DNA from 2 places in the Lactobacillus sp. M0390 genome. Region 1 is predicted to be linked to the other one. Evidence: predicted binding sites of a transcription regulator. Region 1 holds the regulator's gene; the other holds the start of a gene.
What was found. The regulator HrcA, encoded in region 1, represses chaperone genes, less so after heat shock. The targets are predictions, from matches to a motif close to TTAGCACTCNNNNNNNNNGAGTGCTAA.

Region 1 (4,199 bases):
GAAAAATTGGTCATGCTGGCACTCTAGATCCAGATGTGACCGGTGTATTGCCAATTGCAATTGGTCAAGCTACTAAGCTGATTGAATTAATGCACACACAGAATAAAAAGTATGAGGGCACAGGAATTATTGGTTATGCAACTGATAGTTATGATGTGAGTGGGACAGTTTTGGAAAGTGAAAGGATCACAGCTCCAATTTCAAAGGAAACCATCCAACAAGCAATGCAAAGTTTTGTGGGAGAAATTGAACAGGTTCCGCCAATTTATTCTGCTGTCCGCGTTAATGGGAAGCATTTATATGAATACGCTCGTGCTGGTATTGAAGTAGAGCGGCCAAAGCGGCAGGTACAAGTTTATCAATATGATATTAAAAATGATCCAACCTTTGATAAGGGAAAAGGTGAAGAAACTTTTGATTTTCAGATTGAATGTAGTAAGGGCACTTACGTGAGATCTTTGGTCAACGATCTTAAAACTGAATTGAATGTTCCTGCAGTTATGGAATCATTGAGAAGAACTGCTAGCTCAGGTTTTGATTTGAGCCAAGCAGTTAAATTGGATGAAGTAATTAATGCACCAGAAAAGATTGCCGATTTTATTCAACCAATTGATGCCTTTTTCAAGGATTATGAAAGTATCAACTTGAATGATCAGCAATGGCTTAAGGTGAAAAATGGTAATGCAATAGTTTTGAAAACGAATGCAAAAAAAGTTGCGTTAAGGTACAATAGTAGCATTAAAGCAATATACGAAAAGGATGACCACATGTATCATCCGTTTTTAATGCTATTACAAAACCAGTAAGATGAAATGAAGGCTTTATTGTGCAAATTATCCATTTAACTTATCCAATTAAGGAGAATATTTTCCCTACTAAGATTGTGCTTGCTTTGGGCTTTTTTGATGGTGTACATCGTGGTCATCAACATTTAATTAGAACTGCTAGAGAAAAAGCAACTGAGAAAAAGCTTCCTCTTGCAGTGATGACATTTGACCGTCATCCCAAGTCAGTTTATCAAGGAGCAGATGTTAGCTATATCGATAGCTTAGACGAAAAAGCATACAAAATGGAAAAATTGAATGTCGATTATCTTTTGGTAATGCACTTTAGTGATGCTTTTTGTAAGTTAAGTGCTCAACAATTTATTGATGAAATTATTGTAAAACTTGAAACAGATACAGTCGTAGCTGGATTTGATTATACGTATGGTCCAAAAGACGTAGCAAATATGGAAAATTTCCCTAAGTTTGCTAAAGGCAGATTCGATATCGTCAATGTGCCACAGCAGTCATATGGTGGACAAAAAATTGGTTCTACTGAAATAAAAAAAGCCATTGTTAATGGTGACATGGAACTAGCTAATGAACTTCTTGGCTTTCCATATATGATGTCTGGAAAAATTGGTCATGGTTTGCGCAACGGGCATAAGCTCGGTTTTCCAACTGCTAATTTGGTTTGGCAAGATAATAAGGTTATTCCAAAAATTGGTGTTTATGCCACAAAAACGAAGATTGATGGGCATTGGTATGATTCAATGACTAGTGTTGGATACAATGTAACTATCGGCGATGGAAAAAAAGTTTTAATTGAATCAAATTTATTTGGCTTTGATGAAGAGGCCTATGGCAAAAAAATGACTATTAAATGGTACAAGTATACACGTGGTGAGATAAAATTTGCCAATTTGGATGATTTGAAAAAACAAATGGAAGCAGACGAGAACGAAATTAAGGCTTATTTTGCTCAGCAAAGTTAATTTTAGTTAAACAGTAATTCAAGTTAAAATTAATTGCGAAAAAATTAGCACTCAACTTGACATTCTGCTAAAAGCTAGTATCATAATAATTGTTAGCACCAAAAAAGTATGAGTGCTAAAAGTGAGGGCGATATTTATGTTGACCGAACGTCAAGAATTAATTTTAAAAACAATTATTAATGATTTTACTCAGACGCATGATCCTGTTGGCTCAAAAACAGTGATGAATCAGTTACCGATGAAAGTCTCAAGTGCGACAATTCGAAATGAAATGGCTGCACTTGAAGATAAAGGTCTTCTTGAGAAAACACATCTTTCAAGTGGACGAATTCCGTCAATGAACGGTTATCGGTACTATTTAGACAACTTGCTTGAGCCACTTAAGATACCATCCTCTGTTTACAAGAGAATTGTTAGTCAACTTGATCAACCTTTTCATCAGGTTAATGAAATTGTTCAAGAAGCAGCAAAGATTTTATCTGATTTGACTAATTACACAGCCTTTGCAGAAGGGCCAGAAAACAATGATATTACAATAACTGGTTTTAGAATTGTCTCCTTAGTTAATAGACAAGTGATGGCAATTTTAGTTACTAGTGATGGTGATGTTCACAATCAAGTTTATAACTTGCCACGTAACATCAGTGGTGATGAAATTGAAAAAGCAGTCCGAATGATTAACGATGAGTTAATTGGCAAAACGCTAAATGAAGTTACATCATCTTTGCTTAATCGAACTTTGGGTAAGAAACTTGCTGATTCTCATGCAAGTGATTTACTTGAGTTGGTTGAAGACGTCATTAAAGACGCTACAAGTGAGCAAATGTATGTTGATGGTCAGATTAATTTACTTAATAATACTTCTTTGGATGATGTTTCAAGTTTACGCTCCGTTTATGAGTTAATTGATCACAATGATTTGATTTCGGATATGGTTGATCAATGTATGAACTCAGACAGTGGTAAGTATCCAATTCGTGTTAGTTTGGGTTCAGATTTGCCAAGTGATTTACTTAAGGACTATAGTCTGCTCACTGCGGAATATAGTGTTGGTTCACATGGTAAAGGCGTAATTGCTTTACTTGGTCCTAACAATATGCCATATTCGCAAGTAATTGGTCTTTTGGAATATTTTAGAAATGAACTTGCTAAGAAACTACTTGAGTATTATGGTAGATTCAAATAAAGGAGGTTAGCCGTGAGTAAAGAAAAATATGCTAGTGAAAAAGATCTAAACAAAGATCAAACTAAAGCTGAAGAAAAAAAGTCTGATACAAAGGCTAATACTACAGATAAAAGTAAGAAACCTGAGACTTCAAAAAAGCTTGAAACAGAATTAGCAAAAATAAAAGAAGAACAAAAAGAACTAGAAGACAAGTACCTTCGTAGTCAAGCGGAAATGCAGAATATGCAAAATCGCTACAACAATGAACGTGCTCAATTGATTAAGTATGAGTCACAATCCTTAGCTAAAGATATTTTACCAGCGATGGATAATTTAGAAAGAGCATTGGAAACTAAGGTAGATGATGAGGCTTCGCGTCAACTTAAAAAGGGTGTTCAAATGACTTTGGATGCGCTTGTTAAAGCCATGAAGGATCATGGAATTAGCGAGATTGATGCTGAAAAAGCACAGTTTGATCCGAACTTACATCAAGCAGTTCAGACTGTTGCAGCTGAATCTGATGATCAAAAAGATCACGTTGTTCAGGTTCTACAAAAGGGATATTTATATAAAGATCGCACATTAAGACCAGCAATGGTTGTTGTTGCTCAATAATTGAAAGGATGATTATTAATGTCAAAAGTTATCGGTATTGACTTGGGAACTACTAACTCAGCAGTTGCAGTTCTTGAAGGAAAAGAACCTAAGATTATTACTAACCCAGAAGGTAATCGTACTACTCCATCTGTTGTTGCTTTTAAAGATGGTGAAATTCAAGTTGGTGAAGTTGCTAAGAGACAAGCAATCACCAACCCAAACACAATTTCATCAATCAAGCGTCACATGGGCGAAGCTGACTACAAAGTTAAAATTGGTGATAAAGCTTATACTCCTCAAGAAATTTCAGCAATGATTTTGCAATACATTAAGAAGTTTTCTGAAGACTACTTAGGTGAAAAGGTTACTGAAGCTGTTATTACAGTTCCTGCATACTTCAATGATGCACAACGTCAAGCAACTAAGGATGCTGGTAAGATTGCTGGTTTAGATGTTAAGAGAATCATCAATGAACCTACTGCTTCTTCACTTGCTTATGGGCTTGATAAAGATGCAGAAGATGAAAAAGTTTTAGTATACGACCTTGGTGGTGGTACTTTCGATGTTTCAGTTTTGCAATTAGGTGATGGCGTCTTCCAAGTATTGTCAACAAACGGTGATACTAACCTTGGTGGTGACGACTTTGATAACAAGATTATCGATTGGCTAGTTCAAAAC
Region 2 (4,199 bases), 500 kb from region 1:
TAATTCGTTGAAGTCGATTACGTCGTCTAAACGGTTTAAAAATTCAGGTTTAAAGAATTGACTCATTGAAGAACGAGCAGCATCTGGCTCATCACTAGCGTTTTCAGCTGTAAAGCCCACGCTAGTTTCCTTAATACCTTGACCCGCGTTAGATGTCATAATAATGATTGTGTCTTTGAACGAAACAGTACGACCTTGAGAATCAGTTAAGCGACCGTCATCTAGAATTTGTAAGAACAAGTTCATTACAGAAGGATCAGCTTTTTCAATTTCATCTAACAAGATTAGACTGTATGGATTACGACGAACCTGTTCAGTTAATTGACCTGCTTCTTCATAGCCAACGTAGCCAGGTGCAGAACCAATTAGTTTAGAAACTGAATAGGATTCCATATATTCTGACATATCAAAACGAATCATGGCATCTTCTGAACCAAACATTTGCTTGGCTAATTGTTTAGCAAGCTCAGTCTTACCAACACCAGTTGGACCAACAAAGAGGAAGGAGCCAATTGGTCGTCCGGATTCGTTGAAACCAATCCGGTTACGACGAATAGCACGTGCTACCTTGTCGACAGCTTTATCCTGACCAATTACATGTTCTTTTAAGTTAGAAGCCAAGTTTTGCAGTTGATTTTCTTCTTGTTTTTGTAAGTCACCAACTGGGATACCAGTTTTTTCTTCAACAATCTTATTCATAATCTTGCTGGTAATAACTGGTGATTTATCAGGATCAACCTTTTGGTCTTTTACTTTATTATATTTTTCAATTTGATCACGATAGTAAGCGGCTTTCTCGTAGTCTTCATTTTGCAATGATTCCTGCTTTAATTTTTCAGCTGCTGCAATTCTTTCCTGCAATTTTTCTTTGTCAACGTAAGGGATGGTTAAGTTCATTCTTGAACCAGCTTCATCGAGCAAGTCAATGGCCTTATCAGGTAAGAAACGATCTTGAATATAGCGCTCAGATAATTCAGCTGCAGATTTGATTGCATCATCAGTGTAGTGAACGTGATGATAGTCTTCGTAACGCTTCTGAATACCTTTTAGAATTTGAATAGTTTCTGCAACTGATGGTTCTTTAACATCAACTGGTTGGAAACGACGTGACAAAGCAGAATCTTTTTCAATTTCGCGATATTCGTTCAAGGTAGTTGCACCGACTAGTTGCAAGTCACCACGGGCAAGGGCAGGCTTAATGATGTTACCAGCATCCATGCCGCCTTCAGCATTTCCGGCGCCAACTATTTCATGAATTTCATCAATAAACAAGATGATGTCGTCATGATCTTGCAGTTCCTTGATCAATTGTTGCATCCGTTGCTCAAATTGACCACGAATTCCAGTTCCTTGAACAAGAGAAACAACATTTAATGAAATAATTCGTTTATCTTGTAATTTTGCAGGTACTGAACCATCAACTATTTGTTGTGCTAATCCTTCGACAACCGCAGTCTTACCAACTCCGGCTTCACCAATTAAGACAGGATTGTTTTTTGTTCTTCTATTTAAAATTTCGATGACACGCGCAATCTCTTTATCACGACCAATAACAGGATCGATTTTGCCTTTTTTAGCAAGAGCAGTTAAATCTGTACCGTATTGATCAAGTAGTGAACGGCCTCCACCACCATTATTAGGATTACCATTGTTCATTCCAGGGTTTCCTGGGTTATTAGGGTTGCCGTTCATTGCATTTTCATTATTAAAATTAAAGAGATCGTTAAAGTCGCCAAAGAAACCGTTGTTGTCGTTACTCATGTTAATATTTCCTTGTTGTTTAAGTTCTTGATAACATTGTCCACATAAATTGATTTCGCGGCTTTCTCCATTTACCTTTGCAAAAAGATGAATAGAGGCAGGTCGTTTTTGACAGTTTTGACAGAGCATTACATTACCGCCTTTCTTTTCAATGACTAAATTATATAATTAGCACTCTCAATAATCAAGTGCTAAAACTCGGAATAATATATATTATTATCTATTGAATCCAAATATGCTAAAATAATCACTTGTAAAAGCAAAAATGCTTAATTTTTAGTGTATGTTTTAGAAAAACGGTGGTATATTTGGATTATCAAAAAATTTTAGAGCAGTTAGCAAGTGGTGAATTAGATCATTATGAAGTTGAACCTAAAGATGCATTTGCGTTTCAGGCTGCTTTGAGATCTTTTGGCAAAAGACAGAACATAACTGGTAAAGCCCTACGTGGTGGAAAAATAGTTTACAAGCAATCAACGACGGAACTTTGATGATGTAAACTGTTACATTTATGTTGTCTAATTCACAAAAAAATGATAGTCTAAGTAAGCGAATAGGTAGTTACTACCGGTTTGATTTTTCAATTCAAAGGAGATATTTATAATGGAAAAACGCGATTTTCATGTTATTGCAGAAACAGGTATTCATGCTCGTCCAGCAACTTTGTTAGTACAAGCTGCTTCAAAGTTTGGTTCAGACATCAACTTGGAATACAATGGCAAATCAGTTAACTTGAAGTCAATCATGGGTGTTATGTCACTCGGTGTTGGTAAGAATGCTGACGTTACAATTAGTGCTGATGGTGATGATGAAAAAGATGCAATCAACGCTATTTCAGAAACAATGAAAAAAGAAGGATTAGCTGAATAATGACCAAGACATTAAAAGGAATTGCTGCTAGTGATGGTATTGCTGTAGCACCAGCCTATCTCTTGGTCGAACCAGATCTTTCTTTCACGAAGACAACTGTTTCAGATGTTGACAGTGAATTAACTCGTTACCATGAAGCTATTTCAGTATCAACTGAAGAAGTTGAAAAAATTCGTGATAGTGCCAAAAAGAGTTTAGGTGAAGAAGAAGCTCAAGTTTTTGAAGCTCACTTGATGATTTTGAATGACCCTGAATTTACAGGTGCAATTGAAAATGAAATCAAAGAGCAAAAAATTAACAGTGAAGCTGCACTTGATGAAACCGCTCAAAAGTTCATTACAATTTTTGAAGGCATGACAGATAACGAATATATGCAACAACGTGCTGCTGATGTTCGCGATGTTTCAAAACGAATCATGGCTCACTTATTAGGTAAGGAATTACCTAATCCAGCTTCAATTGATCATGAAGTTGTTGTTGTTGCTCATGACCTTACTCCAAGTGACACTGCTCAATTAAACAAGAAATTTGTTAAGGGCTTTGTTACTGATATCGGTGGTCGTACTGCTCACTCAGCAATCATGGCTCGTTCACTTGAATTGCCTGCTGTTGTTGGTACAGATTCAATTACTAAAGACGTTGAAAACGGTCAAACATTAGTTGTTGACGGTTTGAACGGTGATGCAGTAATTGAGCCAACTGATGAACAAGTTGCTGATTACAAAGTTAAGAGTGAAGCATTCCTAAAGCAAAAGGCTGAATGGAAGAAACTCAAGAACGAACCTTCTGTAACTGCTGATGGTAAACAATTCATTATTGCAGCTAACATTGGTACACCAAATGATATGGAAGGCGTTAATGAGAACGGCGCTGAAGCTATTGGTTTGTATCGAACTGAATTCTTGTACATGGATTCCAAGGATTTCCCAAGTGAAGAAGACCAATTCGAAGCTTATAAAGAAGTTATCGAAGGAATGAATGGCAAGCAAGTTGTCATTAGAACAATGGATATCGGTGGTGACAAGCACTTAGACTACTGGGATCTTCCAGAAGAGATGAACCCATTCTTAGGTGTTCGTGCTATCAGATTGTCATTGCAAAATGAAGAAATCTTCCGTACACAATTACGTGCGCTTTTACGTGCATCAGCATTCGGTAAATTGGGCATCATGTTCCCAATGATCGGTACTTTGGGTGAATTGCGTAAGGCTAAGGCAATTTTGGCTGAAGAAAAAGATAAGTTAGTTAAAAGCGGTGTTAAGGTTGGCGAAGACTTACAAGTTGGAATGATGATTGAAGTTCCTGCTGCTGCAGTTATTGCTGACCAATTCGCTAAAGAAGTTGACTTCTTCTCAATCGGTACCAATGACTTAATCCAATACACAATGGCAGCTGACCGTGGTAATGATAATGTTTCATATCTATACCAACCAGCTAGCCCTTCAGTATTGCGTTTGATCAAGCACACAATTGATGCTGCTCATGAAAATGGCATTTGGTGTGGTATGTGTGGTGAAGCCGCTGGCGACAGCACCATGTTTCCAATTTTGCTTTCAATGGGTCTTGAT

Region 2: H3R25_RS00680 (ATP-dependent Clp protease ATP-binding subunit) is a predicted target of HrcA. The motif match lies at 1,930-1,956, and genes of this name have one in related genera.

What each region holds. Positions count from the first base shown of each region.
Region 1 is NZ_JACFPH010000001.1:643,252-647,450, reverse strand. Features, by position in the region: gene truB (tRNA pseudouridine(55) synthase TruB) at 1-806, shown strand, start outside; gene ribF (riboflavin biosynthesis protein RibF) at 827-1,759, shown strand; gene hrcA (heat-inducible transcriptional repressor HrcA) at 1,896-2,945, shown strand; gene grpE (nucleotide exchange factor GrpE) at 2,958-3,539, shown strand; gene dnaK (molecular chaperone DnaK) at 3,558-4,199, shown strand, end outside.
Region 2 is NZ_JACFPH010000001.1:143,536-147,734, forward strand. Features, by position in the region: gene H3R25_RS00680 (ATP-dependent Clp protease ATP-binding subunit) at 1-1,890, opposite strand, end outside; gene H3R25_RS00685 (hypothetical protein) at 2,070-2,252, shown strand; gene H3R25_RS00690 (phosphocarrier protein HPr) at 2,365-2,631, shown strand; gene ptsP (phosphoenolpyruvate--protein phosphotransferase) at 2,631-4,199, shown strand, end outside.